Regions from separate parts of the Acidovorax facilis genome, predicted to be linked through region 2. Evidence: predicted binding sites of a transcription regulator. Region 2 holds the regulator's gene; each other region holds the start of a gene.
What was found. Region 2 encodes HrcA, which represses chaperone genes, less so after heat shock. Its sites were predicted from a motif close to TTAGCACTCNNNNNNNNNGAGTGCTAA; they were not measured.

Region 1: ACQ4MJ_RS16625 (co-chaperone GroES) is a predicted target of HrcA. The motif match lies at 2,580-2,606, and genes of this name have one in related genera.
Region 3: rpoH (RNA polymerase sigma factor RpoH) is a predicted target of HrcA. The motif match lies at 2,711-2,737, and genes of this name have one in related genera.

What each region holds. Positions count from the first base shown of each region.
Region 1 is NZ_CP192460.1:3,624,491-3,630,333, reverse strand. Features, by position in the region: gene ACQ4MJ_RS16635 (TonB-dependent siderophore receptor) at 1-221, shown strand, start outside; gene groL (chaperonin GroEL) at 370-2,031, opposite strand; gene ACQ4MJ_RS16625 (co-chaperone GroES) at 2,202-2,492, opposite strand; gene ACQ4MJ_RS16620 (hypothetical protein) at 2,990-4,222, shown strand; gene ACQ4MJ_RS16615 (M12 family metallo-peptidase) at 4,679-5,843, shown strand, end outside.
Region 2 is NZ_CP192460.1:3,428,550-3,434,392, forward strand. Features, by position in the region: gene ACQ4MJ_RS15655 (RelA/SpoT family protein) at 1-1,527, shown strand, start outside; gene greB (transcription elongation factor GreB) at 1,599-2,165, opposite strand; tRNA gene ACQ4MJ_RS15665 (tRNA-Arg) at 2,244-2,320, opposite strand; tRNA gene ACQ4MJ_RS15670 (tRNA-Ile) at 2,528-2,604, opposite strand; gene hrcA (heat-inducible transcriptional repressor HrcA) at 2,656-3,660, opposite strand; gene ACQ4MJ_RS15680 (NAD kinase) at 3,689-4,585, shown strand; gene recN (DNA repair protein RecN) at 4,588-5,843, shown strand, end outside.
Region 3 is NZ_CP192460.1:432,167-438,009, forward strand. Features, by position in the region: gene ACQ4MJ_RS01970 (SCO family protein) at 1-451, shown strand, start outside; gene ACQ4MJ_RS01975 (Bug family tripartite tricarboxylate transporter substrate binding protein) at 585-1,622, opposite strand; gene rpoH (RNA polymerase sigma factor RpoH) at 1,739-2,680, opposite strand; gene cutA (divalent-cation tolerance protein CutA) at 3,378-3,725, shown strand; gene ACQ4MJ_RS01990 (hypothetical protein) at 3,796-4,860, opposite strand; gene ACQ4MJ_RS01995 (EAL domain-containing protein) at 4,973-5,843, opposite strand, start outside.

The DNA of each region.
Region 1 (5,843 bases), 200 kb from region 2:
GGTACCGCTGGCTGTCGTCGTTCCGCGACGGCACGGGGCCGAAGGTTCCGGCGGCCGGTGTGGTGGATGCGCTGCTGGCCTACGACAGCCAGGACTGGCGCTACGCGCTCAATATCAGCAACCTGGCCGACAAGAAGTACATGAGCACCTGTCTGGCGCGTGGTGACTGCTGGTGGGCGACACGGCGCAATGTGGTGCTGAGCGCGACCTACAGGTTCTGACCGACCCATCGGGGCGATCTGCTGCACCGGCGGCATTCACCCGTGGATGTCGGCCCGGCAAGGAAAAAACCCCGCAGGTTTTGCAACCTGCGGGGTTTCTTTTGGGGCTACCGGGCAGAACCTGGGTTCCACCCGGAGCGGCCGGCCATTACATGCCCATGCCGCCCATGCCGCCCATGCCGCCCATGCCACCCATGTCGGGCATACCGCCGCCAGCACCGGCCTCGTCCTTGGGTGCTTCAGCAACCATGGCTTCGGTCGTCAGCAGCAGCGATGCCACGGAGGCAGCGTTTTGCAGGGCCGTACGGGTGACCTTCGTGGGGTCCAGAATGCCCAGTTCGAGCATATCGCCGTAGGTGTCGTTCGAGGCATTGAAGCCGTAGTTGCCCTTGCCGGCCAACACAGCGTTCACCACCACCGAAGCTTCGCCACCAGCGTTGTTCACGATTTCGCGCAGAGGCGCTTCGATGGCCTTGAGCACCAGCTTGATGCCGGCTTCCTGGTCAGCGTTGTCGCCCTTGACCGAGTCGCCCACAGCTTGCTTGGCACGCAGCAGGGCCACGCCACCACCGGCCACAACGCCTTCTTCCACAGCGGCACGGGTAGCGTGCAGTGCGTCTTCCACGCGGGCCTTCTTTTCCTTCATTTCGACTTCGGTGGCAGCGCCGACCTTGATCACGGCCACACCGCCAGCCAGCTTGGCCACGCGCTCTTGCAGCTTTTCGCGGTCGTAGTCGGACGTGGCTTCTTCGATCTGCACGCGCACTTGCTTGACGCGGGCTTCGATGTCAGCAGCAGCACCGGCGCCGTCGATGATGATGGTGTTTTCCTTGCCCACTTCGATGCGCTTGGCTTGGCCCAGGTCGGCCAGGGTCACCTTTTCGAGCGTCAGGCCCACTTCTTCAGCGATGACCTTGCCGCCCGTCAGGATGGCGATGTCTTCCAGCATGGCCTTGCGACGGTCGCCAAAGCCTGGAGCCTTCACAGCCACAACCTTCAGGATGCCGCGAATCGTGTTGACCACCAGCGTAGCCAGGGCTTCGCCTTCGACTTCTTCGGCAATGATCAGCAGGGGACGGCCAGCCTTGGCAACTTGCTCCAGCGTAGGCAGCAGGTCGCGGATGTTGCTGATCTTCTTGTCGAACAGCAGCACGAAGGGGTTGTCCAGAATCGCGGATTGCTTTTCTGGGTTGTTGATGAAGTAGGGCGACAGGTAGCCGCGGTCAAACTGCATGCCTTCCACGACGTCCAGTTCGCTGTCCAGCGACTTGCCGTCTTCCACGGTGATCACGCCTTCCTTGCCAACCTTGTCCATGGCGTCAGCGATCAGCTTGCCGATGGTTTCGTCGGAGTTGGCGGAGATCGAACCCACTTGGGCGATTTCCTTGGACGTGGTGGTGGGCTTGGAAGCCTTCTTCAGCTCGGCAACCAGGGCCGTCACAGCCTTGTCGATACCGCGCTTCAGGTCCATCGGGTTGATGCCGGCGGCCACGTACTTGAAGCCTTCGCGAACGATGGCTTGTGCCAGCACCGTAGCGGTGGTGGTGCCGTCACCAGCGTTGTCGCTGGTCTTGGAGGCCACTTCCTTCACGAGCTGGGCGCCCATGTTCTGCAGCTTGTCCTTGAGTTCGATTTCCTTGGCCACGGACACACCGTCCTTGGTCACGGTAGGGGCGCCGAACGAGCGCTCCAGCACCACATTGCGACCCTTGGGGCCCAGAGTCACCTTAACCGCGTTGGCCAGGATGTTCACGCCTTCAACCATGCGTGCGCGGGCTTCGCCGCCGAAAACTACGTCTTTTGCTGCCATGTTTGGCTCCTAAATTCTGAAAATCGTTAAACGGATAACGGGTTGTGGGGAAAGAAAGCGTAGCGAGCAGGTGTCAGGCTAGGCGCACGGAGTGCAGCAACCGGAACGTACTTCCTGTACGTGAGGATTGCGAGCACCGCGCAACGACGCCTGGCGCCTGCGCAGTAGCTTTATTTCTCCACAACTGCGAACAGATCGTCTTCCTTCATGACCAGCAGCTCATCGCCGTTGACCTTGACAGTCTGGCCCGAGTACTTGCCGAACAGAACGCGGTCACCGACCTTCACGTTCAGGGCAATCACGTCGCCCTTGTCGTTCTTCTTGCCGGGGCCGACGGCCAGCACTTCACCTTGATCGGGCTTTTCAGCGGCGTTGTCAGGGATCACGATGCCGGAGGCCGTCGTGGTTTCGCTTTCGATACGCTTGACGATCACGCGATCGTGCAGAGGGCGAAGGTTCATTGCAATGCTCCTGTTTTCAGTAAAAAGCTGACGTACTCAGCGCCTGGAGGCCCAGGCGCTACCAAACTTCCGGCAGCCAAGGCGGTGTTAGCACTCGTCTGCGGTGAGTGCTAATGATACGGGCATTTGTGGCGGTTTCAAGATGCCCTACAGATTTCGGAACCTGGTGGGCGGTGCGGTGGCTGCTTGCGCAGGTGCGCTGCAGAGGGGGTTTGCGATCTGGCGGACGATGGGTTCAAAGATATAGTGAGTGGCCCTTGCCTGCATTGATTCATGAGCCCTTGCTGTCAGTCGAGAGGTTCCACATGCTGGTCTGTGGGCCTTCATTCGGCGGGGTTGGGGCGCGTGCTGCGCCCTCCGCCGTTGCATAGATAGGCCAGCTTTTGAGAAGTGCGTAAGAGGTGCGTTGAATGGCGCCCCTCCCGCCATCATCTTGATGTCCATTTCCGTTCTGATCGTGTCTCGAATTCTCTAATCTTCGAATAGATATATTTGTTATGAAATTTTCAGATATCCGCTGTACCGCGGATGGCGATCAGCATGGCGAACTATCCGGCCTTAAGACTCCATTTGCGTTCGTGCATATACCGAAATGCTCCGGGACCGCATTCGAAAACTATATTTTGTCTCAAGGCGTAGGTTTTGAGAAATCTCGGGCTTTTACTGGACTTGACAGAAATGACAAGCCGGAGTCGCTTGAAATGTATTTTCGAAATGAAGGGGCATCGCCATTTGTTTTTGGTCACTTTTACTATAAAGATCTCCTGCGATTCTGCCCGGGCGCGTTTTTGGCAACTTTTGTTCGTGATCCGTTGAAGCGCACTATTTCTCAATATAAATCTTGGCACGACGAGAAAAACTTCCAACCTGATGATCCTCATTATAAGGTTGCAAATACCGTGGAGCGTGATGCGCTTGTCTTTGCGCAGCGGGCCTCCCTGGAGGAGTTTGTGTGTTCAGATAATGCCGTGATTGTGGATGGTGCATTGGGTAATCAGCAAACCATGTATCTTTCTACCTATTCCGGTGATGATCTGGCGCAGCATCTTGAGAGTGCCAAGAAGAATCTGGCAGCTTTGGATTTTTTTGGAATCACTGAGAGTTTTCCAGAGTCGCTGGAACTTTTGCGTTGCATGATTCCAGATCTGAGTGATTATAAAATCGGCCCTGAAATGGAAAACAGATCTCGAATTTCAGTCGATCAAGTGAGTAATCGTGCAAGGGAAATAATTGCCGGGCAGGTTGAATACGACCAAAAATTGTATGAATACGCGTGCCAACTCTTCAAGGAGCGTCTTCAGGAGTGGCGTGCTAGCCCGCGGTCAACCTATTCAGTGAAGGGGTTTGGCCGAAGGGCCGAGGACGCCCAGGAATATGCGCCCGACGGCCAGCCATCCGGGGGTAAAAATGAAGCCACGCAACTAGAGATTTCAGCGTTGAAATCCGAAAACGAGAGAATTGAGACTGAAAACAGGATGTTGCGTTCTCAATTGGAGCAACTGGAAGTAGCGCACTTGCGGGCGTCAGAACTGAATCAAAATGCCGTGAGGGTAGCGCAGGAGAGCGCCGCAGAGGTTGACGCGGAGAATGGTCTGCTTCGCACTCAGTTGGCCCATCTCAGTGCAAGTCACATGCAGCTTCAGCAGGTTTACCGGGATATTGTGGGATCGCGATCGTGGCGCGTGATGCAAACACTACAGTCTGTGTTAAAGCCATTCCTGAAAAAGTAGGCTACTAAGTAAGCTGAATTTGAATGCGCGAATTTTCTGAATGCATTAAAACTATATTTATAATATATTGGTATTAAAAATGCTGTTTACATGGTGTGCATTTTTGCGCTTCTGAGAGTCTGGCGTCTTGGCGCGAGCGTAGCTGGGTTGGGCTTTGGATGGTCCTGGGGCCGGGAAGGGGTGGGAGGCGCAGGCGCACTCAGACTGGGTGTGGTGGACGCCACTGATAAGTGGCTTGCAGATGTTGCGGGATGGGCGTTGTTCCGTGAACATGGGAATTGCCTTTTTGCCTGATTTGGACCGCATCTCAGGAGCGCCTGGCTAGTGAAGATGCTCTTGCTGTTCTTACGCATTTGCGCTAGATTTTTGAGCTGCAGTCTTTGGGGTGCAAATCCTCACGTGTTGGGGGGGAGCGACCATGGGTGTGCTAAATTAATTTGGTGATCGTTTATCACTATGAAAAATAAAACAATGTTCGATAAATTGAGTTGGCGATTCACCAAATCTCTGGCAGTTGCTGCGTTTGCCTTCTATTTGGTGGGGGCTCATGCCCAGCAGATTATGGAGCTTACGCCGGGAGAGGCGCCGTCTGAAAAACTAGCGCTTACGGCCATGAGTATCAAGCCTGGCGAAGCCCTTCATATTCAAAATCTCAAAATTAATGATGAACTTCCTTCGGTTGTTAATCTCATATTGCGTCGCTCGGAAGTAATAAACGGGGATACACAGTTCATTGTTGTTGATGAAAAGGGTTCTAGGGCATTTCCGCTTGCTGCTAGTGCTCATTTCGTGGGAGTACTCGAGGGCAATTCTGATAGCTACGCCTTCGTCACGGTGAACCCTAGTGGCGAGATCAGGACGATCATTCACCGAGGAAAAGAAACCGTTGTTAATGAATTATTGCCTGCAAGGGGCGGCGGCTCAGGGGGCGCTGTTTCGCGCCTTGTCGATCATCAAAAGGACTTTGTCAACAGAGAATTCTCTTGCGGAGTAAGCCCGGAATTTCTTCAATCCGATCCTGGGCAGCGGAAGCTCGGCATTGAAAATCTACTGAAAACCGGTAGAGAGAATTCACAAAAAATTCTGGGTGAAGAGAAAGCAGGAAGCCCACGGCGTGCTGACATAATTATTGATAGCGACTACGAGTTCTATCAAAATTTTGGCTCTGAGTCGGCTGCGTTCACATACGTCACGGACCTGCTTACTTATGTCGGCAGTAGGTACCAGGCCGAAGTGGCTACCCGCTTCAATCTGAAGCAAATTGTGATCAGAACGACATCGGCTGACCCGTGGACCCAGACCGCCACAAGTGCAATGCTCGATGAGTTGCGGACTTTTTGGAACGCAGGGGCCAATGCATCTATTTCCCGGCACCATGTTCACTTGCTAAGTGGTAAAAATTCTGGAGGTGGCATTGCCTATGTAGGTAGCCTGTCCAACCAAGCGATCGCTTACGGGGTAAGTGCAAATATCGAAGGAAATTTCAACCCGTCAAATCCGCAAGTCATTTGGGATTCGGTTGTAGTTGCCCATGAAATCGGGCATGCGTTTGGTAGCTCCCATACGCATGATTACGATAATCCCTATATTGCACCAACTCCCAATACCGGTGGCGCGATTG
Region 2 (5,843 bases):
GTGGACACCGCCTTCTCCAAGATCGGTATGAAGGTCCGCCTCGCCGGCCGCGAGAAAACGCTGTACGCCATCTACCAGAAGATGGACCTCAAGCACCTGAGTTTTGCCCAGGTCACCGATATTTACGGATTCAGGGTGATCGTACCCACGGTGACAGACTGCTACACCGCCCTGGGCGTGCTCCACCAGATGTACAAGCCGGTTCCTGGCAAGTTCAAGGACCACATCGCCATCGCCAAGCTCAATGGCTACCAATCCCTGCACACCACCTTGGTGGGCCCTTCCGGCGTGAACATCGAATTCCAGATGCGTACGGACGAGATGCATGTCATCGCCGAGGCTGGTGTGGCCGCGCACTGGTTGTACAAGGCGCAGGACGGCGATGGCACATCGGCCGAGCGACTAGGGACCAAGTGGCTGCAGTCCCTGCTGGACATCCAGAACGAGACCCGCGATGCCGCCGAGTTCTGGGACCATGTCAAGGTGGACCTGTTCCCGGACGCTGTCTACGTTTTCACCCCCAAGAGCCAGATCATGGCCCTGCCTCGCGGAGCTACCGTGGTGGACTTTGCCTACGCCATCCACAGCAACGTTGGCGACCGCACCACGGCGGCAAAAATCAACAATGAGCAAGTGCCCCTGCGCACCGAACTCAAGAATGGCGATGTGGTGGAGATCATCACAGCCCCGGTATCCACGCCCAACCCGGCCTGGCTGGGTTTTGTGCGCACGGGCCGCGCACGCTCCAAGATCCGGCACTACCTGAAAACGCTGGCACAGACCGAATCGGAAGGCCTGGGCGAGAAGCTGCTGACCCAGGCCATCCGGGCGGAAGGCCTGGAGCAGCTCCCTCCCCAGGACGCAGAGACCCAACCGATGTGGGACAAACTGCTGCGCTTTACAGGAAACCGCACCCGCAGCGAACTGATGACGGACCTGGGCCTGGGCAAGCGCATCGCCAGCATCGTGGCCAAGCGACTCATGGTGCTGATGTCCGAACACGGCCATCGTCCTGATGCGCTGCTCATGACACGGGAGCGCTACACATCCCACGAGACGCTTTCGCAAGGAGCGGTAACTCTGGATGGCAGCGAAAATGCCTCGGTGCAGTACGCATCCTGTTGCCGCCCAGTACCTGGCGACAGCATCGTGGGCTATCTGGGCCGTGGCGAGGGCCTGGTGGTTCACAACGCCCACTGCACGGTGGCCAAGCGGCTGCAGCACAAGGACAGCGAGCGCTTCATTGCGGTGGACTGGTCGGACGAGCCCACGCGCATGTTCGAAACCGGGGTCGTGGTGACTGTCACCAACGGCAAAGGTGTGCTCGCCCGCGTGGCCGCTGAACTGGCCAATTCAGAAGCTGACATCACCCATGTGGACATGGATGACGAGGCGGCCCTCGACACCACGGACTTGCGCTTCATTGTGGCGGTGCGAGATCAGACCCACCTCGAAACCGCACTGCGCAACTTGCGGCGCACCCAGGCCGTCATTCGCGCTGCACGCATCACCCCGCAGGCCACGTAAGCACTTCACAGCGCTGAGCGGCGCCATAAACCCATGCTGGGCTTGGCGCAAAGCGGCGTTGCGGACCCCGCTCAGTCCGCATGCGCGGCGCGCTGCGGATACTGCACTGCCACCACTTCAAGGCTTCGCACGCCTCCTGGCGTAGGCAGCAGCACCTCGTCACCCACATGGGCCTTCAAGAGCGCACGCGCCACCGGCGAGATCCAGCTCACCTGCGATTCCCGGCTGTCTGCCTCATCGATGCCCATGATGGTGATCGTGCGCTCTATACCTTCGTCATCGATGTACGTGACTGTGGAGCCGAAAAACACCTGATTGCTGCCCGCATGCAGGCTGGGATCCACCACTTCGGCAATCTCGAGCCGCTTGGTGAGAAAGCGGATGCGCCGATCAATCTCTCGCAAACGTTTCTTGCCGTAGAGATAGTCGCCATTTTCAGACCGATCTCCGTTGCTGGCAGCCCAGTGCACGGCTTCGACCACTTTGGGCCGCTCGTTGTCAATCAGATCCAGCAACTCATCACGCAGGCGCGCGTATCCTGCCGGAGTGATGTAGTTCTTGCCGCCCGCAGGCAACGCAGGCAACACCAATTCATCCTCATCGGAAGCATCGGTTTCTTTGGTAAAGGCCTTGCTCATGGAAGATCTCCCCCGTCAGCGAGAAACGCTTTGACAAATGAAAAAGCCTGCAATCTTGCGATTGCAGGCTTTAAACATTGGTGCGGCTGGCAGGAATCGAACCCACGACCCCTTGGTTCGTAGCCAAGTACTCTATCCAGCTGAGCTACAGCCGCTAAGCTTTGAATTATAGCATGATTTCTTGGCAATCCTTGAAATCAACTTTTTTACTGTAACCATGCCGCATGGGCCTGATCAGCAAAAGCTCAACTCAACGCAAGCCGCAATTGTAATGCACTCCAGAGACTCCAAAAGAAGAAAGGCGCACATTGCGACAAGAAAACTGGCCGTGATCGTGATGATCGCCCATTCGAATGGATGGGTGGTAGGGCGTGTTGGACTTGAACCAACGACCAAAGGATTATGAGTCCTCTGCTCTAACCAACTGAGCTAACGCCCCAGGCCATGCTCCAGCGCTATACAACGGGGCAAGCGCCGTATTGTAGGGGCTTTACTTGCGATGGCTGAGTGCGTTGGACACCAGCTTTGATGTGATGTCCACGATCTGAATCATCCGGTCGTATGGCATGCGCGTGGGGCCGATCACGCCTAGCGTCCCGACCACTTTGCCGTCTACCTCATACGGAGCACTGACGATGGACAGCTCCTCAAAAGGCACGACATGGCTTTCACCGCCAATGTAGATGCGCACTCCCTCGGCCTGGCTGGAGATATCCAGCAACCGGAGAATCTGGGTTTTCTGTTCGAACAGATCGAAGGCACGTCGCAAGTTGCCCATGTCGCTGGAGAAATCACTGACCGCCAGCAGGTTGCGCTCACCAGAAATCACGACCTCGTCTTGCGCTTGGGACAAAGCCTCAGACCCCACATTCACCGCAGCCTGCATGAGCGAAGCGATCTCGCCGCGCAGCACATCCACCTCAGATTTCAGGCGCTCACGCACTTGCTCCATCGCAAGCCCCGCGTAATGCGCGTTCAGAAAGTTGGAAGCCTCAATGAGTTGCGACTGGGAGTAGTCCACGTCCGTGAAGATGACGCGATTTTGAACGTCGCCCTCGGGCGAAACGATGATGACCAAAAATCTTCGCTCGGACAGCCTCAAGAACTCAATATGGCGGAACACCGATGTTCTGCGTGGTGCCATAACGACACCGACGAACTGCGAAAGATTGGATAGCAACTGGGCAGCGTTGGCGATCACCTTTTGCGGCTGTTCGGGCGCAAGCTGGGGAGGGGTTAGAGGGTCCCGCTGCACTGTCAGCATGGTGTCCACAAACAGCCGATAACCTCGTGCAGTAGGAATGCGACCGGCTGAGGTGTGGGGACTCGCGATCAGCCCTAACTCCTCCAGATCCGCCATGACGTTACGGATAGTGGCTGGAGATAAATCCAGCCCAGACGCGCGCGACAACGTGCGGGATCCGACGGGCTGCCCATCGGCGATGTAGCGCTCGACCAGCGCTTTGAGCAACAACTTGGCACGGTCATCGAGCATGGAATGATTTTAATGATGTAATTTCGCGATGACGTCCAATTTCCGCCATGTCGCACTGATAGGCAAGTACCAAGCTTCTTCGGCGGGCTCCATCGGTGAAAGCTCCCGCCAAGCCCTGGAAGACATCGCCCATTTTCTTGAACGCCAGGGTTGCGAAGTGATGCTGGAAGCTGAGACCGCAAGCAACACCGGGCTCACACACTATCCAGTCCTGAATGTAGACGAGATAGGCAGTCGATGCGATCTGGGCTTGGTGGTCGGGGGTGACGGCACCATGCTGGGCATAGGTCGGCGGCTCGCCCGTTTTGGGACGCCCCTGATCGGCATCAACCAGGGACGGCTTGGCTTTATCACCGACATTCCTTTCGATACCTATCAGGCCACTCTGCCCCCCATGCTTCAGGGCGAATACGAGGAAGACTTGCGACCGCTGATGCACGCTACGGTCGTGCGCGACGAGCGCGTCGTCTTCGAAGCCCTCGCGATGAACGATGTCGTTGTGAACCGAGGCGCGACTTCAGGCATGGTGGAATTGCGGGTCGAGGTCGGCGGCCGATTTGTGGCGAACCAACGCGCAGACGGACTCATCATCGCCTCACCCACAGGGTCAACGGCGTATTCGCTGTCAGCCGGTGGCCCCATGCTTCACCCCTCCATTCCTGGATGGGTGCTGGTGCCCATCGCCCCTCATACGCTCTCCAACCGACCGATTGTTCTGTCGGATGCCACCGAGGTGGCGGTTGAGGTGGTGAGTGGCCGGGATGTCAGTGCCAACTTTGACATGCAGTCACTGGCCTCACTGCTACATGGTGACCGCATTCTGGTGAAAAGGTCAGAGCACTGCGTGCGGTTTCTCCATCCTCAAGGCTGGAACTACTTTGCCACCCTGCGCAAAAAATTGCGCTGGAACGAAGGGGGCTCCTGACCATGGCGCTCCGGCGGATTACCCTGCGCGATTTTGTGATCGTTCAAGCACTTGAACTTGAACTAAGTTCCGGCTTCACCGTGCTGACGGGAGAAACAGGCGCTGGGAAATCCATCCTGATTGATGCACTGCAACTCGTTTTGGGCGCACGCTCCGATGCAGGTGTGGTTCGCGAAGGCGCTGACAAAGCGGATCTTTGCGCTGAGTTCGATTGCCCACCCCATCTCCAGCCATGGCTGGAGGAAGCGGGTTTTGATATTGATGAGCTGTTGCTTTTGCGTCGGACCGTGGACTCTCAGGGCAAAAGCAGGGCTTGGATCAATGGCACCCCAGCCACTGCAGCCCAACTGCGGACTTTGGGAGACAGCCTGCTAGACATCCACGGGCAGCATGCTTGGCAAAGCCTTACAAGACCCGACTCGGTACGCGGCCTGCTGGACGCATTTGCAGGGGTGCGCACAGCAGAAACGGCAGCGCTCTGGACCCAGTGGCGAAAGGATCAGAAAGCCCTGGAGCAAGCACGCCTGGCCCAGGCTAATTTGCAGCAGGAAAGTGAGCGTCTGCAATGGCAGATCAACGAGATGGACAAGCTCGCACCCATTGATGGCGAATGGGAAGAACTCGACGCACAACACAAACGCCTCTCACATGCGCAGGCGCTGCTGGAAGGGGCCGAGGGCGCCATCCAAGCCCTCCAAGATGAAGATGCTGGTGCACTGACTGGGCTTGCACGCGCGCACGATCTTCTCCAAAGCCACGAGCATATTGAGCCCGAGTTCGCACCGCTCGCAGACATCCTTTCTTCCAGCCTCGCACAAGCCAGCGACGTGCTCCACTCGCTGCAGCTGTATCTGAGGCACGTGGAAATAGATCCACAGCGTCTGGCCGAACTCGACACCCGCATTTCGCTCTGGATGACCTTGGCACGCCGTTACAAGCGCACGCCAGCAGAGCTGCCGGCTCTACACCAGAGCTGGAAGGAGGAGATGCGCCGGCTGGACGCAGCGACAGATCTGGAACGACTGGAGACCGCCGAGGCCGCCAGTGCCAAGGCCTACCACGCGTCGGCACGCGCGCTGTCTCTGGGTCGCGCCAAAGCCGCCCCGAAACTGTCTCACGCCATTACCCAAGCCATGCAGGGCCTGGGCATGGAGGGAGGAAAATTCGAGGTTTCCATGACCAAGGCCTCAGAGCCCTCGCACCACGGCATCGATGACGTGGTATTCCTCGTCGCGGGCCATCCCGGGATGACACCCAA
Region 3 (5,843 bases), 2.5 Mb from region 2:
CCAGGCGCGACACCTCAAGGACTTTGCGGGCAAGGTGGTGGTGGTGTTCTTCGGCTTCACGCAGTGCCCGGACGTGTGCCCCACCTCCATGCAAGAGCTGGCCGAGGTGAAGAAGATGCTGGGCAAGGACGGCGACCGCCTGCAGGGCATCTTCGTCACGGTAGACCCCGAACGCGATACGCCGGAAGTGCTCAAGGCCTACATGGCCAATTTCGATCCAAGTTTTCTGGCCCTGTATGGCTCGCCAGAGCAACTGGCTGCGGTCGCCAAGGACTTCAAGATCTACTACAAGAAGGTCGATGGCAAAACGCCCACCAGTTACACCATGGACCACTCGGCGGGCAGCTACGTGTATGACACGGCGGGGCGCCTGCGCATCTACAACCGCTATGGCAGTGGCGCGCAGGCCCTGGCGGCAGACGTCAAGGCACTGCTGGCCGAGGCGGGCTGAGGTTTCTGCGGGCACGCCAGTCCGCCTGCTGGTTTGACAGCACCTGCAACAAAAAACCCGGGCAGGCGCATCGGCCAGACCCGGGTTGATGTTTGCTAGCAGCAAAGGCGTGCGGCGTTTCCGTCGCGCAGATTTATTCCGCCTTGATGCCGCGCATCGCGATCACGCCGCCCAGCAAGTTGGTGTCGGCCTTCACGCGGTTGGCCAGCCCCTCGGGCGACGAGCCCACCGTCTGCCAGCCCTGCTGGAACAGCTTGCCGCGCACCTCTTCGCTTCGCGCGATTTCGCTGATCAGCGCCGCCAGCTTGGCCTGGATGGGCTTGGGCAGGGTCGAAGGCGCCGCAAAGGCGTTCCAGATTTCCAGGTTGAAGTTGCTGATGCCGGCCTCGGCCAGGCTCGGCACATCGGGTGCCAGCGGGCTGCGCCCGGAAGACGTCACACCAATCGCGCGCAACTTGCCCGCACGCACCTGGGCCTGCGCCAGGGCCGGGGGCAGCAAGGCCATCTGCAACTGCCCGCCCAGCATGGCGGTGGCCACCTGCGGGTAGCCCGGGTAGGGCACATGCACCGGGTTGATGTTGCTGCGCGACTTGAGCAACTCGGTGCCAATGTGGCCCACCGTGCCCACGCCGGGCGTGCCATAGCTCCACTTGTCGCCGCCATTGCGGGCTGCCACAAAGAAGTCGCGGGCGCTGCTGTTGGCGGGCACTCCGGGTTGGCTCACGGGCGCGGTCAGGATCAGGGGCGATGTGCCGATGAGGCTCAGCGGTGCCAAGTCCTTGAGCGGGTCGTAGGGTACGGCCGGGTTCAGCAGCTTGGCAATTGTCATGTTGCCGTTGATCATCAGGCCGACGGTGTGGTCATCACGCGCTTTGGCCACGGCATCAGCCGCAATATTGCCGCCTGCGCCCACCTTGTTTTCCACGATCACCGGTTGGCCCAGGGCCTTGGACAGCGGCTCGCTGAACGTGCGCGCCGTGAGGTCGGGCGAAGACCCGGCCGGAAAGCCCACGATGATCTTGAGCGGCTTGGTGGGCCATGCCAGGGGCGCGGCGGCTGCTGCGGCACCGGGCTTGGCGGCGTTCTGGGCGAGAGCCCAGGGGGAGGCGGCTGCCAGCGCAATCAGCAGCGTAGACGCACGGCGAGAAACAACAGGACGTGACGACAACATGGGAAGGGGTCTCCTCAACAAGAACATTCAGGGGCCAAAACGACACGGGGCCCCAGAACTGGGGCCCCGTGAGGCAACTTCTGCAGCCGGGGATATTAACCCCGCCGCCCTCAGGCTCAGGCGTACTCCGCCAGCGCCTTCTTCATCTTCTTCATTGCAGCCACTTCAATCTGCCGGATGCGCTCGGCGCTCACGCCATACACAGCTGCCAGCTCGTGCAGCGTCATGCCGCCCGTGCCGTCATCGTTGACCTTGAGCCAGCGCTCTTCCACGATGCGGCGGCTGCGGTCGTCCAGGCTGCCCAGCGCCGTGGCAATGCCATCGGTGGCCAGGGCATCGCGCTGGCGCGACTCGATCATGGCCGTAGGTTCGTGCGAGGCGTCGGCCAGATAGGCAATCGGCCCAAAAGCCTGTTCGCCATCGTCCGAGGGTGCGGGGTCCAACAGCACATCACCGCCCGACATGCGGGTTTCCATCTCGATGACTTCCTCGCGCTTGACGTTGAGCTGCGCAGCCACCGTGTCGATTTCTTGGTCCGACAGCGTATCGCGGTGCGTGGCTGCATCAGCGGCAGACGCATCGGCCTTGAACCCCTGCTTCATGGAACGCAGGTTGAAGAAAAGCTTGCGCTGCGCCTTGGTGGTGGCAACCTTCACCATGCGCCAGTTTTTCAGGATGTACTCGTGGATCTCGGCCTTGATCCAGTGCATCGCATAGCTCACCAGACGCACGCCCTGGTCGGGGTCAAAGCGCTTGACGGCTTTCATCAGGCCCACATTGCCTTCCTGGATCAGGTCGCCATGGGGCAGGCCATAGCCCAGGTACTGGCGCGCAATCGAAACCACCAGACGCAGGTGCGACATCACCAGCCGACCGGCGGCGTCCAGATCGTTGTTGTCCTTGAGCTGCCGCGCGTAGGTCTGCTCTTCTTCGTGCGTGAGCAGCGGCAGGCGATTGACGGCGGAGATGTACGCGTCCAGGTTGCCCAATGGGGGCACCAGCGCCCAGGGGTTGGCGGGCGCCAAAGTCGTCGTAGCGGTTCCAGATTGAATGTTCATTCCGGGAATCCTTTCCTCTAAGCCATGATATTAGCACTCCATAGGACAGAGTGCTAAGCCAGGAGTTCCCCTCCGGTTGTGGGCGATGCCGCCTGCCTGTCGCCTGGACCATTGGCCCAGGAATCCGAACGCGATATGGTTGGATGGTTTTGCTAAGCCATTGATTCAAAAAGAAATTTTATGGCTGCAGAGGCCGCGATGAACGCAGTATTTCGTTGTCAGAGCGCGTTCTGGGTTCAGGGTTCCAGCCCTTTGTAGCCAAGTTTTTCCGATTGTTGCGACAAATAGAACAGTGTTTTCATGATCTATGGATGACCTGCATAACTCCCTATGGCCCGGGCGTTTCGCTGCGTTGCTTTTCTTGCCAATAGCCCGTCTATTGGCTGCCGAATGACGCCTTGCGCCCCATCCCGATCCGCACTGCCACCGCCTCGCGAGGGTTGTGCAGGACATCCCTAGGGACCCTCTGCACGAATCACCGCGCCGTCTGGATCTGCGGACTCGGGTGGTCTGCGGTGTTGCAAATACTCGCAATAGCTACGGCTATTGCTGCGTCTTGCGCCTGGCCGCCCCTCCCGATCCGCAGCACACACTTACCGCTCGATTCGTGCAGAGGATCCCTGGCGGTTTTCGCGCCGCTGGCATTGCATCCCCCGCTATGGCAGACTGCACCGCCCAACGCCCTCGGGAGACGCGCATGACTGAGCCGACCGCCCTTTGCGACATTCTCGTTGTCACTACCACGGTGGCCACCGAAGCGGAAGCGCGGCGGCTGGCACAGCTGGTCTTGCAGGCGCGGCTGGCGGCCTGTGTGCAGGTGGAGCCCATCACGGCCTACTTTCGTTGGCAGGGCGCGTTGCAGGAGGACCGCGAGCTCCGGCTGGTGTGCAAGACCGTGCCCCGTGCGCTGCACCCGCTGCTGGCGCTGCTGCGGGCGCAGCATCCCTATGCGCTGCCGCAGCTGGTCACGCACGCGCTGCAGGGGTCTGCGGAATATGCTGACTGGGTGGATGCGCAGGTGGCCCACGCTACGGTGCTGGCCTGAAGCTTGGGCATTCCCCAGTTTGCGGACGTCTCGGCCGCTGGTACGGGTCGCTCAAACTCTCGGATCGCGATCACACGCTCAGGTCGATCTGCTGCACCGTGCCCGCGCTGCCGTTTTCTTGCAGGTAGATGCTGGTGGAGCGCACGGCGCCCAGGTTGTGGTTGTCCGCCGTGCGCAGGGCGAAGGGCGTTGCCTGGGCGGTGAGTTGCACCGCGCCCACGCCCAGTTCCTCCAGGGTCTGCAGGCTACCGCTGCCATCTGCATTCGGGGTCCACACGCGCAGCTGATGGAAGACCGGGTCGGCTTCATCGATCCAGCCGTTGCCGTCGCTGTCATGCCGGGCCAGTTCTGTAAAGCCGTTGCCCGTGTCCGGGCCGAAGAGTTCCAGGCCGCTGTCGATGCGCGCGTTCTGGTTGGTGTCCAGCGCCAGATAACCCCGGTTGCCGGCAAGCAGCGGCACTTGTTCGGTCTGCCCGTCGCCGTCCAGGTCGAAGGCAAAGCGCAGGTCCTGCAATTGGGCGGCGGTGCCGTCGAAGTTGATGACCAGCGGGTCCACCGCCACGGCGTCGCCCAGCCGCAGGCTCACGGAGGATTCCTCGCGGTAGCTGCGTTGCATATCCAGCTGCAGCGTGAACCGGATTTCCCGGCCATCGGTGGTGCGCACAGTGCCCGCTGCAGCAAACTGGGTGCGCTCGGTTTCTTCCAGCACTTCGCGCTGCTCATAGATCAGGCCAAAGCCCGCGCGCTGGCGCGGGGCTGCGGCCGTGCTGTTCGTTGGGGCCAAGGGGGGCGGGGGAGCTGCGGGCGCGTCGGTGGACTGCGGCCCGGCATAGACGCGGACGAGCACCCCGGTCATGCGTTCGATCAGATCGCGGATCATGGCGAGCTGGGGCGTCAGGCCCTCGTCGCGGGCGCGCTCCGGCAGAGGCTCGACCGAGGTGGTGACCCCATGGGGTGCATGGGCGGCCTGGGCCAGGCGGGCTGCGGTGGAGATTTGCAGCGGCGGTGGCTGGCGGGCGAGGGGCGTGCTGGCGGGGCGGTCGCCCACCCACATTTCCAGGCGGCTTGTCTGGCTGTGCATGCGCGTGGCGACATGCTGGGACTGCATCTGCAGGGTGGACGACTCGATTCTCATGGGGCACCTCCATGGTTTCCACGGAGGTCCGGCGCGGTGCGGGCTGGCGTGGCCCCTGGTTATCGGCACTTCTGCGCGGTACCTTGAATGCAATCCCGATACCGGCCCAAGGTCAGCTGGAGGTGCCTTCCGGGCACAGCACCTCCCGCGCGACCCCTTCAAAGTCTTCCAGCGCCATCGGCCTGCCAAACAGATAGCCCTGAAACGCCTTGCAGCCGTGCGCCAGCAGAAACTGGTGGTGCGCTGCCGTTTCGACCCCCTCTGCGATCACGTCCAGACCCAGGCTGCCGGCCAGCGCGATGATGGAGCGTGCGATGGCTGCGTCGCTGGGGTCCAGCAGCACGTCGCGTACAAAACCCTGGTCGATCTTGATCTGGTCCAGCGGCAGGCGCTTGAGGTAGCTCAAGGACGAATAGCCGGTGCCAAAGTCATCCAGCGAAAAGCCCAGGCCCTGGGCTTTGAGTGCGCGCATGGTGGCGATCACGCTGTCCACGTTGTCCAGCAGCAGGCTTTCGGTCAGCTCCAGCTTGATGTGCGCCGGGTCGGCGCCAGTGCGCTGCAGCAAGGCCAGCACCTGTGTCACAAAGTCTTCCTGCAGAAACTGCCGCGCGCTGACGTTGATGGCCAGGCTCAGGTGGGCCATTGCCGGATCCAGCCGCCACCGGGCTTGTTGGCGCAGGGCGGTTTCTATCACCCAATAACCCAAGGGCAGGATGAGGCCGGATTCCTCTGCCAGCGGGATGAACTCCGATGGCGGCACCATGCCGTGCGCGGGGTGTTGCCAGCGCACCAACGCCTCTGCGCCGGTAACCCGCCCCTGCGCGTTCACCTGGGGCTGGTACAGCAGCAGGAACTGCGACTGGCGCAGGCCGTTGTGCAGCTCCGTTTCCAGCAGCGCGCGGCGGTTCACGGCCTGCTGCATGTCAGGGTCAAAAAAGCGCAGGGTGTTGCGGCCCGCGTCCTTGGCGCGGTACATGGCCATG